3 regions of the Paenibacillus apii genome follow, and region 1 is predicted to be linked to each of the others. Evidence: riboswitches for the same ligand, from Rfam matches in the RefSeq annotation. Region 1 holds a riboswitch; each other region holds the start of a gene.
The links. A riboswitch is a leader RNA that binds a small molecule or an ion and turns the genes downstream of it on or off. The one in region 1 is predicted to bind cobalamin.

Region 1 (5,369 bases):
CCACCTCAAAAAGGGCGTTCGGATTTCCGGTGGCAGACGGGGCGGACGGGTTCGAGGCGACAGACGGGGCGGAACCCGCGTCGCCACCGGAGACGATACCTTTGGCCTCGAGAATTTGCAGCGCCTCCATCGCCGCTTTCAGCGGGCTGGACGAACTCGCGCTGCTGTAAGAGGCGGAAGCCGGGAAATCACGCTCGGCGGACTTAACTTCCCCGCTCTCTCCAGCCTGCTCCTTCGCACTCAGTGACCACGGCTCGGCTGCCACTTGCAGACGCTCGCTTGGCCTTAGTCTCTGCTCTTCCGAGTCCAGTGTATATTTCCGCTGGTAGCCTCTTGGCGTAATCATTAGGCCGTCATATACTACCGTCGAGGAATTACCGATAATAACCGTGGTGAGCATCCCTATTTCATGCTCCAGCATGTCCGCGAGCGTGGTAAGCACGACCTGCTGCCGGTCCCGGTAAGCGCTCTTCACGAGGCCCACCGGCGTGTCCGGAGAACGGTGCCCCAGCAAAATCCGCTGAGTCTCAGCAATCTGCCGCGTACGCCTTCCGCTTCGCGGATTGTACAGAGCGATTACAAAATCTGCCGCGGCGGCGGCTTCCACACGTTTGGCGATGGTGTCCCAGGGGGTTAAATGATCGCTCAGGCTGATCGTGCAGGCGTCATGCATGATAGGCGCCCCAAGGAGAGCGGCACAGGAGTTGATCGAGGATATTCCGGGAATAACCTCTACTTCAACTCCCTCCTCGGCATTCCATTTCTTTTCCATCAACACTTCATAAATCAGCCCGGCCATTCCGTATACACCGGCGTCGCCGCTGGAAATAACTGCAACCGTTCTTCCCATATACGCCTGCCGTACTGCTTCCTGAGCGCGGCTTACTTCTTCCGTCATGCCGGTTCTTACGATCTCCTGTGTGGTCAGCAGGCCCCGGATCAAATCCACATAGGTGTTGTAGCCAATAATGACTTCGCTTTCCTCGATTGCCCTGCGGGCACGATCCGTAATATGTTCAAAAGCGCCCGGGCCAAACCCGATCACCAGCAGTTTGCCTCTCTTCTCTTCCATTCGTGCTGCCTCCTCTGTATGAAACAACTATCCCCGTAACGCCAAGCTTTCCTTAGAAGAAGCCGAGTTCATAGACTCACTGAACCGCAAGGCCGAATTCATCTTCTTCGGGGGCCGGACTCGGGATGCCGAGATCTTCAAATGTGGCCATCTTCGCAACCAATCGGAGGGCCGATTCGATTACAGGCAGGACCAACGCTGCTCCTGTCCCTTCTCCAAGGCGCATGTCCAGATGCAGCAATGGCTTCAGCCCAAGCTCATCCAGAACGATCCGGTGCGCCGGTTCAACGGATAAATGGGAAGCGAATAAATAATCCCGACAGCGGGGCTCGATCCGGCAGGCAGCAAGCGCCGCGGCGCCTGTAATCACCCCGTCAATGACCACCGGAACCTTGCGGACCGCCGCTCCCAATATCACACCGGCCAGTCCAGCGATTTCGAGCCCTCCTACCTTAGCAAGCACGTCGACAGCATCACCCGGATTTGGCTGGTTGACCTGTATTGCTCGTTCGATTACCTTCGTTTTGGCGGCTAGCGCTTCGTCATCGATGCCGGTTCCTCTTCCGGTGATCCGTTCCGCTGGATGGTCAGTGAACACTGCCGTCATGGCGCTGCTTGGAGTCGTGTTGCCGATGCCCATTTCCCCTAAACCGATCACTTCGATTCCTTTATCAGCAAGCTCGTAAGCCATACTAATCCCGACATGGATCGCAGCAACCGCTTCTTCCTTGGTCATTGCCGGTCCTTTGGCCATATTAGCCGTTCCTTGGCGGACTTTCCGCCGAACCACGCCTTCCGGCAGGTCCGTCAGCACCGTTCCGATATCGACAACGTGAACCTCCGCTCCCGCTTGCTGTGCGAGCACATTAACAGCAGCGCTTTGGCGAATAAAATTCGCCATCATAAGGCCTGTAACTTCCTGAGGATAGGCGCTGACGCCTTCCTGGACGACCCCATGATCGCCGCACATCACGATAATCGCTTTTTTGTCCACACGGGGCTGCGCACTCCCAGTGATACCGGCAAGCCTTACAGCGATTTCCTCCAAACGGCCGAGACTTCCCAAGGGCTTGGTCAGGTTGTTGACTCGTCTTCTCATTTGATGCATCGATACAATATTGAGCCGTTCAATCTCATTTAGCACCTGCAATAATTTTTCCAAGAAAATCACAATCCTCTCTTTTATTTAGGAGTCTTATGTAACAGGAATTGAGAAACAAAAAAGCACTCCTACACACAAAAGAGCGTAGAAGTGCCGTTAATCGCCGCAATACAAGCGTTCTCCCCTCCCTATCCTCGTAGGTCAGTCGTGCTGTTGAAAAAAGGCAGGTCTCCTGACTTGTGGATCAGACGCAAAAACGAGATCATGATGACCAAGTTGCTTAAGCCTTCCCATTTGACACAGTGGCTTAAAGCTCGCTCTCCATTTACAGTGGCGGGACCGCGACGGATTTTCACCGTCTTCCCTTTTAAGAAACGCCGCAGCGTTTCACCTTTTCTCTCATATGCTGTTGTAGACAAATATGCTTAAAGTACGTCTATTATAACTTGAGATTTAAAGAGAAGTCTATAAGTCTGTTTTTCAGTGTATCCGTGAATTCGATTACAGTACCGTTCTCTACGATTTCTGCTTGTCCGGTAATCACCCGAATAATGCTGCCATGGGTTACTAGCAGTACATTTCTTCCCGCCGGAGCCTCCAGGTTGCAAATTCCTTCGCAAACCCGCCTTTGCATTGATTCCACAGCTTCAACCCCATAGATCGGAGAATGGATCAGCTCAGGATTGGCTATTTGGAATACATACCTGATTTTCTCCAGCGTCTTGCCTTCCAGTTCACCAAAGCAGCGTTCCGAGAATCGGCTGTCAACCTTAACAGAAAGTCCGTAGACGGATGCCAGAATATGGGCGGACTCATAGGCTCTTCGCAAAGGGCTCGAAATAACGGCATGAACATTCATCCGTTCTCGTAGCCATCTGGAAGCTTCCTGAATCTGGCCGATCCCGTGCTCATTCAGACCGATATCCTGTATCCCTTGTATTCTCCCCTGCTTGTTCCAATTGGTCTCGCCATGGCGCATCAGATAAAGAGGCATTTCTAATCTCGTCCTTCCAAGCCTGTAATATTGCGCTAAAGAGCAGCATACCTGGATGAGTTAGGCTGCTCATGGCAATATCTATTCAGGGGATCGGAAATACTTTGATTTCCATTATTTTTGCAGCAGTGATTCGATAACTGGCTCTAAGTCAACCGGTTCCGTCGTCGTTTCGAATCTAGCTTTTACATATCCGTTACGATCGATCAAAAATTTCGAGAAGTTCCACTTGATCCCGTCGCCGGCGTATATTTCCGGATGCTTTTCCTGCAGGAAATCCTGCATCCATTGGCCCTCCGAAGTCTGGGTATCGAAACCGTAAAATGGTGCTTGCTGTGTCAGATATTGAAATATAGGATGAGCAGATAGCCCTCTAACCTCTATTTTCTCAAACAACGGGAACGTCACTCCAAAGCTGCTCTCGCAAAATTCTTGTACTTCAGAGTTGCTCCCCTGCTCTTTCTCGTTGAATTGGTTGCAAGGAAAACCGAGTATTTCGAATCCCTGCTCGCGGTGACTTTCGTAAAGCCTCTGTAGACCGGCGAATTGACGAGAATAGCTGCATCTGCTTGCAGTATTGACAATAAGGAGAACTTTTCCGCGATAGGCTGACAATTCGAACAGCTTACCGTTAATTGAGTTGACTTGAAAATCATAAATCGACACCGTATCATTCCTCCTCAGGCTTAATAGATACATCATACGGCTAGAACATCTATTGGTCTAATATATAAGAGGAATAATTGTTATAGGTTATACTAATATAGCGAGGGTGCTCGGGCCTATCACGACTCTTTCACAAGCAATCCCAATAAACTAAAACTTGACGGCTCTACTGTTCCTAGTTCCTCCGTTTTTGCACCATACACATATAACTCAACTCCCAGCACTTCAGCTTTCTCTGACTCTTCAAGCTTCGGCCCGAAGCTGGATTTAGGCCGCATATAAAGCAGGGTTATAGTTAATGAAGCTGTCCATAATGTGAAGTTCAGGCCCTTCCGGGCTTAGCGCCGCCCCAAATACTTCCTTCCAGAACGGTTTCCCATATGATCGAACAGTAGTATTACGTCTTCAGCAATTCGCAGAGCGGCCTCTTCCGGCTGCGGCGGACATTCCTGCGGTTGTACATCTTTTACTGTGGAAATCCTCCTCCCTGACCCAATACCTGCAAACGTGCAGGCATTTCTCCCTCGAACTCCCCGCCTGACGGCGCGCATGCTCTAAAAGGTGCACAATCGAAGGTTTTACTTCTTCCTACCTGAAAATCACCTGACAAACCTGCAGATTTGCAGGAAAACCCCAGACACTCTACCTCGCAGCCCATTCTGACCGCCGTATCGAATATGCCCAGATACGCCTCGCCGCTGCCGTCACCCGACAAGTACGATTCCGGTAAAAGAGCGATATCACTCAAAAGACCTCCTTTACGGTTGAACTGCCGCTATCCGCTGTTTAACAAGAAAAAAATCCGCTTCCCCGGGATATATCCCGCGGGAGCGGATTTTTTTATGCGGCAGATTTCTTTATGCAATCTCCTGCATTTTCCACCGGCCGTGTATCAGAAGCCTTCCTTGAATGATGACCGGTTCAGCAGATTAACCCAGCTGTTCAATAACGGCTTTGGTTACAGCCAGCGTGGACTGTGGATTTTGGCCCGTAATCAGGTTGCCGTCCACCTCGTAATGGGAAGTCCAGTTCGGAGCGGCCACATAGATGGCTCCCAGATCGCGAATCTTGCTTTCCAGCAGGAAAGGAAGATGCTGATCCAGCGTCGTTTGCGCCTCTTCCCGGTCTGTAAACGCGCTGACGCGTTTGCCGGCAACAAGCGGTTCGCCGTTCGACAAGGTAGCGCCAACCAGTCCGGCCGGACCGTGGCATACCGCAGCCACAATCTTGCCCCCTTCATAGAAATCGCGCAGCAGCTTCTGAAGAGTTTCGTTAGCTGGAAGATCATACATCGTTCCGTGGCCGCCCGGCAGGAAAATCGCATCGAAGCCTTGAACGGATGCATCGCTCAGCTTTGCCGTATTTTCCAAATATTTTTGCGTATCCAGGATTTCTTGCGGTGTGTTGGCATCTACGCTTCCGGGATCGACAGGGGCCTTGCCGCCAAGCGGGCTTGCGATGGTAAGCTCGTAGCCCTTCTTGGTAAATTCAATATAGGCTTCAGCGAATTCAGAAAGCCAAATCCCGGTCGACTT
Region 2 (5,369 bases), on a different contig from region 1:
GAACTCGTACATGCCCGATACCAGCTCCGGCCGGGACGAAGGCTGCTCCTGCACGCCGATGGTAATCGCGATACCTTCCACCGCTCCCGCCGGAATTTGCAGCTGCACCTCGCCGGCCGCATCCTTCAAGGCAGCTCCCGCCGATGTAGCCAGCTGCGCAAAGGCTACACTGTTCGCAGTCAGCGTCTTGGCGAGCTCGGCGGACTTCTCAGAAGTCATCGGCGTGCCGCTGACCGCTGTTGTCGCGCCAACCTGATTCAGCGGCAGCGTATTGGCGGAAGTGATCGACACACCCGAAGCTGCCGGATCTTTTGTACCCGAAGGGCCGCCTGAAGATGTTTCCGTCAAAGAGGTCACATACTTCCACAGCACATCGTCTCCGTCCTTCAACACATACTTATCGGCGCTGAAAGGCGGTTCGTTTCCGTTGACGAAATACTTCCAGCCGCTCTCGCCGCCCCGGTCAAATTCGGCCAGACCGTCGATCAAATAGACATATTCGCTTCCCGAAATTGGCCGCGATTTAACTTTGCTGCCCAGTGCGCGGACAAGAAGACTGTACGGACTGTCCCCGGCGCTAAGCTCAACGGAGGTGCTTGGCAGAATCGTTCCTTTTACGCTGTCGCCGACAACGGAAAGGGTTGCCTTGGAAACTACTGGAGGCGCGGTAATGGCTGCCGGCTGTGTATACCGTACCACACTTGGCGCTGCGCCCGCCTGATAACCGGTCACTTCGATTGTATAGCTGCCGGCGGACAGGCCGCCGAAGGAAGCGACACCCTGTTCATTCGTTATTGCCGTCTGTCCTCCGATGCTTACCTTCACACCAGAAGCTGGTGAAGTGACAGGATCGGAGTTGAAAGTATTATTATTCCATACCCACCCAACCTGAGTGACTTTAACCGTAAAAGCCTGCCCCGGCTGCGGCTGCGAAGGCGACAGCTCCACAGTGCGGACAACCTGGGTAGAGAAGCCTCCATAATAGACCAGCACCTTATCCGAAGCCTGAAGCTCAAAGTCGCCTAATCCGACGCTCGGATTAATCCATTCGCCCCCGCGTTGAACGACAAATGACCACCAGTTGTTCATGTCGCCGGTGATTCCGCCGATACCGCTGATAAAGCTTCCAAATGAAGATTGCGTGATATCGAGCGCGGTATGATTCGCATCGGCCAGTCTTTGAAGAGCCTCAAGCGCTACCGATCCGTTTATGGAGCCTTCCATAATCGTTCCCTGCGGTCCTTCTACTGCCAAAGACACCGGCACTTCCTTCGGCAGAACCGTAACCGTCCCGGTGTAGCGCACAACTGTCGGCGCGGCATTGTCCTGGTAGCCGGTAATTTGGAGCGCCTGTGTTCCGGGCGTCAGATCCGTTCCGAATGAGGCGACTCCCTGATCGTTCGTAGCGGCTGTTTTGCCGCCGATGGAGACGGTAACTCCGGCAGCCGCCGCGACTATGGGATTTCCGTTAAAGTCCCAAGTTTTTTTATGAACCGTTACCTCAAGAGCTTTACCTTCCTTCGGTGTAACCGGCGACAACGATACGGAATCGACCAACTGGGTGACGCCGAAATCGCCGTAATAAACGTAGAGTCGATCTCCGTCCTGGAGCGCAAATTGGTCAATGGCGCTGTAACCGCTGACCCATTGCCCGCCGCGCTGAACGATATACATCCAGCCGTCATAGCCGCCGTATTTCTTCTGCTGGATACCGGCTATTTCGCTGATATAAGTGCCGTATTGGCTTGATGTGCTGACAACCGCAATTCCCTTGGCTTCCGCCAGCTTGTTTAGCGCATCCAGTGCGCTGCTGCCGTATACACTGCCCTCGCCCAAGGACGCCGTCGGCCCTTCGATCGCTACGGACACCCGGACAAGCGGACGTGCCGCCGGAGGGTTCGCAATAAAATCATACAGATTGCTGTCGCCGCCGGCTGTGAACAGGTTGTACGCGGTCAGCGCCTGCAGCGCCTGCTCCGTGGCAAAAGCGTCGCTGCCGCCGGACAGCAGGTGGGCAAAGCCCCCGTCTGCCGTACGGAAGCTCATCAGACGGCTGATCAGATTGCTGCCGTTCTTGGTGAAATCTTGGCCGGCCGGATTGACACCGTACGCCGTCAGGCCGATAATGGCCTGTGAGACGCTCTCGCTGCTCTCTCCATAACCTCCGTGAGCCGTATTCTGCTGAGCGGACAGCCACTGCACCGCTCTTTGCCCGGCGGTAGCAACAGCCGGATCACTCTTGTAAGGAGCCAGGGCAACCAGAGCCATACCCGTAAGGTCGGGCTCGCTTAGGCCTCCGCTGGTAAGGGCAAAGCCCCCGTCACCGTTTTGTCTGGAAAGAATGTGTTGAACCAGCTTGTCGCGGGTCCAATTCGCATCGGACGGCACCGTATAGCTGCCGGAATCCAGCGCGATCAAGCCATAGACAGCGTTGTTCAGACTTTGTCCGGCGATGCCGCTGCTGCTGTAGATCGGCTCGATCAGATTATAACCTGCAATATTTGCAGGATCTTCTCCGACCGCTTTAGCCGCCAAAGCGTATCTGGCATAGTCGGTAACGGCGGAAAAGACTCCTTTCGCCTTCTCTACCTTTTGTTTAAGTGCGGCAGTGTAGGAATCCGGCACTTTGTAACCGGCTTGAGCCAAGCCGATCGCCTGCCATTCCGAGACTACCTCCTTCTTCAAAATGGACTCGGCCGCGGAATACACGGCATCGGTTACGCCGATTGACGGCGAAGACGGGGTGGCCTCAGCCGCACCCGCTGCTGCTCCAGCATCTGCAGTCCCCGCCCCCTGGGAATCCGCCGCCTCGGCAAGCGCATGCCCCGCCGGTGCAAAGGAAACGCCCAGCAAGGAAAAAATCATCAATAATGCCATTCCCAGCGCCAGAATTCTGGAAGAAATCCTGCTCATTCTTCAACCTCTTTCTCTCTTGAGTATTATGGGAGTCTTCCGAAACCATAAAAAAAGACCGCCCCGGAGGGACGGTCTTTCGGAAAAACGAGCCGGGAATCCATGCTGTATAAGCCACTCCCGGCATCGGCCGCGCGCAAATGCCAGATGCCCTCACCCCCCGAAGGACACTGAACCTTGGCTGAAAAAAGGCAGGTCTCCTGGCTTATGCCTCATCGCCTCCCCTCTGGCCTTCCCGTTCGCCTTGAACAGTGGCTTGATTCAGAGGAGCGCTCCGCATATACAGTGGCGGGACCGCGCCGGATTCCAACCGGCTTCCCTATTAAGCGGGCGTGTGATGCCCGCACCTTTTTCAGACGTTATTCGATTTTGACAACCTTTATCATATCGGTTATCACAGGGGTTGTCCATACATGAAAGGCCATTAAGCCATGAAATTGAACGCGTCAATTCTCCGCTATTCCGCCGGAGAACTCGCGCTTGCCGAAGGGGATGGAGCCGCCTGCGGAGCTTCCATCAGGACCAGCGTGTAGTCTTCGGCTTTCACCGTGCTGCCGGCCGTCAGCTTAGGGGCGGAAACGAGCGTTACCTTCACCTGGTTAGGTGCGACAGCGGAAGATCCTCCGCTCCCGCCGGATGAACCCGGTGCCTTGGAGCCCGCAATGCTTGACCCGGCGGCTGGCTCTCCCGACGGCGACGGCGAGCTTGCTGGAACGGTCCCGCCGATAGCCGCCGACGGGCCGGCCGAGGCCGAGAGCGAATCCCCGGCGGCCTTGCTCTCATCGGCGGACGCCGTGTCGGCCTGGCCTTGGCCGCTGCCGGCGTTCCCGGCCGTTCCTCCGCTTCCGGCCGCCGTTCCCGAACCGGCAGTGCCGGCGGAACCCGCTGCTGCCCCGGCATTCGAAGGGCTCGCCGATCCCGGCAGCCCGCAGCCATGGACCAGGCTGTCCACTTTATATACTTCAGCCTGGCCGGTCCCGGCATCCACCTCAATCTCCGCCGGATTAAATTCGCGGCAGGCGTCCGGGGAGGCGAAGGCGAACAGCAGCGAGCCCCCGCCCCCGCCGCGCTCAAGATAGGCGGCGGCTTCGAGATAGCCCGCGCCAGCCGCAGACTGCGTGGGCGAAGGCTGCGGCGAGGCGGCCGGAGCCGCTTCGTCTCCGCCGCCCTTCAATAGGCGGGCCGCAAGGGCGCCTGCAACCAGCAGAACGATAACGGCCGCGCCGAAGATCATCAGCTGAAACCGGCGCCGGCGCACCCACTGCGCCAGCGGCGAGGCCGCCTGCGCCCGGGCCTCTCCATATACGTTTTGCAGCGCGGGTCCCGCCGGGGCCATATACGTTTTTCGGAATTCGCGGCTCTTGAACGCTTCGCGGTCATGGCTGGCGAAATACTTCAAAATCGCCCGCCGGTAGCCCGGCTGGAACTTCCTTGAGGAAATGGCGAACAGCGGATTATCCTGCGACCAGGCCAGAAAACGGTAGACCTCTTCCTTGCCGCCTTCCCCCTTCCTCCGGACATGCTCCAGCAGCGCATCATACTCGAGCGGCCCTCCCTCGCGGGTGCTGCTGTGGTAGAAGGCCAGCGGCAGGCGGGCGAAAGGCTCGGCTCCCGGGCTCTCTTTCAGCCAGCGCCGTCCCAGAAGCTGCACATCGTCCAGTTCCTGCGGAGACAGGCCGTCAAAAATATGCTCGTCCGGGTTCTCTTCCCCGAACCAGCGGTACGCCGTGCGCAGCACATTCGCCTTCCGCCTGCTGTGCAGGTCAAGCGGCGGGTCCCATTCGCCCATATCGAGGGCGTAGCGGACAAATGACAGCTCCAGCAGCTGCTCCTGCGTAATATCTTCAAGCGAGAGCCGCTCCAGCAAATACCGATCGGCCGCCGCAGCCAGCTCCTTCTGGAGCGCCAGCGCTTCGGGGCGGATGCCGGCTCTCCGACGGCGGTCCTTCTCCGCTTGTTCAATGCGGCTATGGATCGCTGCCACGGCTCCCACCGGATCGCGCTCCCGCTCCAGCTTCTCCGGCAAATAATCGAGCAGCGCGTCATGGACGGCCGGTTGACGCAGCGCTTCGGGCATGAACCGGTCCCAATGCCCTATCCACTCCAGCAGCCCCGCGGCGTTCGCGGCCGACGCCAGCCGGGATTCCACATAGGGCTGGAACAGCAGACGCGCAAAGACCGGGGTCGTCAGCAGCTTGCGGAAAAAGGCGGCAGCCAGCTCCCCGCCGCTCTCAACTACGCCGAACGCCTCCTCCAGAGAATCCGTGCGGCCGGCATTTTGCGCGTTCAGCATCCCGTTAATAAAGTAATCGACGATCCGCGTCCGGTAATTATGGCCCTTCAGCGAAAAATAATCCCGGAAGCTCTCCAGAACGGCCGGCTCCGGTATCGCCTTCTGCCGGACGGCGTCGAATTCGCGGTCGAAGCGCTCCAGAAACAGGTCGTTCAGCCGGATT
Region 3 (5,369 bases), on a different contig from region 1:
CGTTTCTGCTTTGGAGGGACAGCATCAAAGTTATGAATCCGAACCCGGGGCAGACGCTGACAAAGCCTGCTCTAATTCCCGGATGAACTCCCCGGAATCCTTATATGGATTTTCTCCCTCCAGAAGTCTTAGCAGGATCTGGCGCATTTCCGCCGAAAGCTCCAGCTCCTCTGACCAGCTGCGTTCTTCGCCTCCCGGTATCGGTGTGTAACCGGAATACAGCATAAAGAGCATAAGATGCCCGATATCGTGCAAATCGGAGGCAGTGACCGGAGGCATCCTCCTAGGCAGCCCGTCCTGATCCAGCCCATGCTCGCTGTCGTCTCCCGAACCGTCATCTCCGATACGGCGAGCCAGTCCAAAGTCGATTAAATATAGTTCCTCTCTCCGGAGAATGACATTTGGAATGCGAAGATCGAGGTGGACGAAGCCCCGCTCATGGACATGCTGCACCCGCTCCATCAATTTCAAGGCAAAGCGCAGCGTGTCCTGCTCTCCGAACAAGAGGCCCTGCTCGAAAATCAGCTGTTCCAGCGTAAACCCTTCAATATAATCGGTAACCAGCCACGCCGAGCCTTGTTCCTCAAAAAAATCCCGGAAAGCGGGGATGTAGGGATGCTCCAGCTGCCGCAAAATATCCCGCTCCCGCATCAGCATTTTCTTTCCGATATCCCGTTTGCTCGGCTTTGCCTGTTTGAGGGCGACCTGGCGGTTCTCCGCCGTGTCCAGGCAGCGGTATGCCAGTCCGTAGCTCCCCATGCCGATCCGGGACAGCACTTTGTACTGCTTACCGATCCAATCTCCCTCTTCCCGGGGATAATCCCTCCAGGCAGACAAAAAAGCACGCAGGCGTGCAAACAATGAACATCCTCCCAACGTATACCGCTATAATGTAATCTTTCTGTACATTATTACACATTTCCCTGGGTGTACTGCAAGTGCTCAAGGATGAGCCGAAATGCATGCGTTAGGTATTCTTTCCTGGAAATTGGGCTTGCAAGTTTCAGAAATTGCCGGTGATGTTTAAGCTACTTATAATAAAACTTTAAACATCTTTTTTAAGGAGGCGAAAGCTTGGATCTGCTCGCAATACTCAAAGCCGTTATTCTGGGTCTGGTGGAAGGCCTGACCGAATTTGCTCCGGTGTCCTCTACCGGTCACATGATTATTGTCGACGACATGTGGCTGAAATCCCAGGAATTTCTCGGAAAATACACGGCCAATACGTTCAAAGTCGTCATTCAGCTCGGCTCCATCCTCGCGGTCGTCGTCATCTTCAGAAATCGTTTCATCGATCTGCTGGGACTGAAACGCTTCAGCCGGGGGGCGCTTGAGCCGGTTCCGGACGGCCAACCGTCCCAAATCTCCGGGTCAGGCCGTCTAAAGCTAGGACAGGTATTGACGGGGCTGCTCCCTGCGGGTGTTACCGGCATGCTGTTCGAGGATTACATTGATGAGTACCTCTTCTCGACGTCAACCGTGCTGATCGGTCTTGTGATTGGTGCCATATTTATGATCTGCGCGGATTTGTTCGCACCGAAGCGTGTTAAGGTGCAGACCGTTGACCAGATTACATACGGGCAGGCGCTTGCAGTCGGTCTGATTCAGTGCTTCTCCCTGTGGCCCGGCTTCTCGCGTTCCGGCTCGACGATTTCGGGAGGCGTCCTTCTGGGCATGAGCCACCGCGCCGCCGCCGATTTCACCTTTATTATGGCGGTTCCGATCATGGCGGGCGCCAGCTTCATCTCTCTGCTCAAGAACTGGCAGTATTTTACGCTGGACGCGCTGCCGTTCTTTATTGCCGGATTTATCAGCGCCTTCGTGTTCGCGCTGCTGTCGATGCGGTTCTTCCTGAAGCTGATCAACCGGATCAAGCTGCTGCCGTTCGCCATCTACCGCATTGTGCTGGCAGCGATCGTCTATATTATTTTCTTTTAACCGGTTATCAGGTATTGCTATAACTGGAGCCTCCATCTTCTATTGCGGGCCGCAGGGTCTTGCCGTAACATAAATGGTGTACTCAATATTCAAGCAACAATTCACCTTAAATAACGGAAACAGGTGCTTACCGGACCGAAAAAGGCCGGAGGCTTAAAAGGGAAGCTCGGTGCAAAGCCGACGCGGTCCCGCCACTGTAACGGAAGAGTCTATCAGCATTTATGCCACTGTCAGCCCGGGCTTGACGGGAAGGCCGCTGACGACGATGACGCCGCAGCCAGGAGACCTGCCTGTTTCGACGCACTGCTGTACCTACGGGAGATAGGGAGGTGTAAGTTCGCAAACGTAATGAAATACGTAGGCGTCTTTCCCCCTGCGCTCCTGGGGTGAAGGACGCCTTTTTTGCAGGTTCAGAAGATAGAGGAGGAACGAAAGAGATGACAAGGAATGCCAAAACAAGCAATCTCGGATATCCGAGAATCGGAGCCAACCGGGAATGGAAAAAAGCGCTGGAAGCCTACTGGGCGGGAAAGATCAATGAAGAGCAGCTTCGGACGGAAATGGAGCAATTTCAGCTCAGCAATCTGCGCAAGCAGCAGGAAGCGGGGATCGACCTGATACCCGTTGGAGATTTCACATATTACGATCATGTGCTGGATACGGCGGTTATGTTCGGCATTGTGCCTCCGCGCTACCGGTATGAAGGCGGGCCTGCCGGACTGGATCTGTATTTTGCCATGGCTCGCGGGAACTCCCGGGCGGCGGCATGCGAAATGACGAAATGGTTCAATACGAATTATCATTACATCGTGCCGGAGATCGGCGATATTCAGCCTGTGCTGACGGAGAACAAACCACTGGCCGCGTACCGGTTCGCCAAATCGCAGGCGGGCATCGACGGCAAGCCTGTCGTCATCGGACTATATACGTTTCTGAAGCTTTCCAAAGGGTTTGCCCTTTCGGAAATCCGCAGCGTGGCGGAGCGGTTCCTGCCGGTCTATGTCCAGCTGCTGCAGGAACTGGAGCGGGAGGGCGCGGCATGGGTTCAAATCGACGAGCCGGCTGTCGTGACCGGACTTCAGGAAGAGGATATCGAACTGCTGGGCCATATCTACGGCGCCCTTCATGCCGCGGTTCCAGGTCTTCGCATCATGCTGCAGACATACTTTGAGTCGGTGCAGCCGCTTGAAGCCCTGCTAAAGCTGCCGGTGCAGGGGCTTGGTCTTGATTTTGTACACGACGGCGGAGCCAACCTCGAAGCGATCGAGCGTCTGGGCTGGCCGGAGGACAAGACGCTTGGAGCCGGTGTGATCGACGGGCGCGGTATTTGGCGCTGTGATCCGGAGGAGAAGCTGGCGCTGGCGGAAAGGCTGGAGCGGCTTGTGCCGGAAGGCAAGCTGATTCTGCAGCCGTCCAGCAGCCTGCTGCATGTGCCCGTGACGGTGCAGGGCGAGGAGCGGCTGAAGCCCGAGGTGCGGAATGCGCTGGCCTTCGCCGACGAGAAGCTGGCGGAGCTGGCACTGCTGAAACGCGCGCTGCTTGAAGGCAGGGAAGCGGCCGGTGCGCAGTGGGCCGGGGCGAAGGCAGCGCTGGATGCCTTCCGCAAGCTGCCGGAGCGAAACCGCTCGGATGTGGCGGAGCTTGAACGCGGCCTGGAGGAGCTGACGGACCGGCGGAACACGGTCTACGCCGAACGGGCCAAGCGCCAGCAGGACAAGTGGCGGCTGCCGCTGCTGCCGACAACGACGATCGGGAGCTTTCCGCAAACGCCGGAGGTCCGGCAGGCGCGGCTGAAATGGCGCAAGGGCGAGCTGAGCCCGGAACGCTATGATGAATTTATCCGGCAGCAGATCGCGGAATCCATCACGCTGCAGGAGAAGATCGGTCTGGACGTTCTGGTGCATGGCGAATTCGAACGCACCGATATGGTGGAGTTCTTCGGCGAGAAGCTGGACGGCTTCCTGTTCACCCGGAACGGCTGGGTGCAGTCCTACGGCTCCCGCTGCGTCAAGCCGCCGGTCATTTACGCCGACGTCGCCTTCACCGAGCCAATGACCGTCAAGGAAAGCGTCTATGCGCAATCTTTGACGAAGCTTCCGGTCAAGGGTATGCTCACCGGGCCGGTCACGATTCTGAACTGGTCGTTCGTCCGCGACGATCTGAGCCGGGAGCAGGTGGCCAATCAGATTGCGCTTGCGCTGCGGCAGGAGATACTGGCCCTGGAAAGCGCCGGCGTGGAAATGATTCAGGTAGACGAGCCGGCGGTGCGCGAAGGACTCCCGCTCAAGGAACAGGACCGCAGGCAATATCTCGAATGGGCGGTCAGAGCGTTCCGTATTTCCACAAGCCTTGTTCGGGATACGACGCAAATTCATACGCATATGTGCTATTGCGAATTTGGGGATATGATCGATTCCATCTCCGATATGGATGCGGACGTGATTTCCATCGAGACGTCGCGCAGCCATGGCGAGCTGATTGCGAGCTTTGAGCAAATGGATTATGACAAGGGCATCGGCCTTGGCGTATATGACATCCATAGTCCGCGTGTTCCGTCCGTAGAGGAAATGGAGACCGGCATCGAGCGGGCACTGCGGGTGCTGCACCCGGAGCAGTTCTGGATCAATCCGGACTGTGGGCTGAAGACGCGGGGCTGGAGCGAGACGGAGGCGTCGCTGCGGAATATGGTGGCGGCCGCGGACAACGCGAGAAAGAAGGCGCGGGCGGTCCAGCCGTAACTTGGGCATAAAAAAAGCAGAAAAACACCGGGAAACGGCTCCCGGTGTTTTCTTTTTCTTGGCTTGTTCAAATCCAAAAGGTTAGAACAGCTTGAGCAGCCAGCTTACTCTGTTTTCTTCTCGAACGTCTGACAATCCGTTTCTTCGGCGCGGGTCGCTTCCTTCACCTTGTTGAAAGCGACGAAAATCGAATCGGCGTTGCACTTGTTTGCATTTTCCCAGTGGCTACAGGTGTTCACTTCGCACAGCACATCTTTGGCCATGAGCATTTACCTCCCTGTATGAAAATAAAAGTTCTTATTGGTTAGATACCCGCACATTCCCGGATTGCAACAAAAATATTTAAAAATTTAGAAAAATCATCTTGAGACGGTTTATTCCCCAGTCACAAAAATACAGCCTTCTGCAACCTTCCAGAGGATGGAATCGTCTAGGAATCAAACGCCAAGGACGAACAGAAAAAAAGGAGGGAGTCATGATAAAGCGGGGATTGCTTACCATTGTAACATTGCTGCTGCTGACCGGGACGCTGATTGGCTGCAGTTCGGGAAGAAGCGAGGATCATGCCGATCAGGATAAACAATCCTTACATTCCGAAAGCATGGACAGCACAGCAGCCGAGTCCAATTCTTCGAGTGCAGAAGCTCCGATCACGGCCGGTAACGGAGGATCTTCCGATGGCGCGCAAGTGAA

Region 2: linked by a shared signal. The riboswitch ahead of G5B47_RS21235 (S-layer homology domain-containing protein) and the one ahead of cobT (nicotinate-nucleotide--dimethylbenzimidazole phosphoribosyltransferase) in region 1 are both predicted to bind cobalamin.
Region 3: linked by a shared signal. The riboswitch ahead of metE (5-methyltetrahydropteroyltriglutamate--homocysteine S-methyltransferase) and the one ahead of cobT (nicotinate-nucleotide--dimethylbenzimidazole phosphoribosyltransferase) in region 1 are both predicted to bind cobalamin.

What each region holds. Positions count from the first base shown of each region.
Region 1 is NZ_JAAKGU010000004.1:387,416-392,784, reverse strand. Features, by position in the region: gene cobJ (precorrin-3B C(17)-methyltransferase) at 1-1,072, opposite strand, end outside; gene cobT (nicotinate-nucleotide--dimethylbenzimidazole phosphoribosyltransferase) at 1,149-2,243, opposite strand; cobalamin riboswitch at 2,380-2,584, opposite strand; gene G5B47_RS12055 (histidine phosphatase family protein) at 2,614-3,168, opposite strand; gene G5B47_RS12050 (glutathione peroxidase) at 3,283-3,834, opposite strand; gene G5B47_RS12045 (hypothetical protein) at 4,301-4,582, opposite strand; gene G5B47_RS12040 (type 1 glutamine amidotransferase domain-containing protein) at 4,764-5,369, opposite strand, start outside.
Region 2 is NZ_JAAKGU010000012.1:123,571-128,939, forward strand. Features, by position in the region: gene G5B47_RS21235 (S-layer homology domain-containing protein) at 1-2,913, opposite strand, end outside; cobalamin riboswitch at 3,087-3,279, opposite strand; gene G5B47_RS21240 (GAP1-N2 domain-containing protein) at 3,371-5,369, opposite strand, start outside.
Region 3 is NZ_JAAKGU010000001.1:905,517-910,885, reverse strand. Features, by position in the region: gene G5B47_RS04580 (serine/threonine protein kinase) at 31-861, opposite strand; gene G5B47_RS04575 (undecaprenyl-diphosphate phosphatase) at 1,075-1,938, shown strand; cobalamin riboswitch at 2,043-2,246, shown strand; gene metE (5-methyltetrahydropteroyltriglutamate--homocysteine S-methyltransferase) at 2,376-4,676, shown strand; gene G5B47_RS04565 (DUF1540 domain-containing protein) at 4,781-4,939, opposite strand; gene G5B47_RS04560 (DUF4349 domain-containing protein) at 5,152-5,369, shown strand, end outside.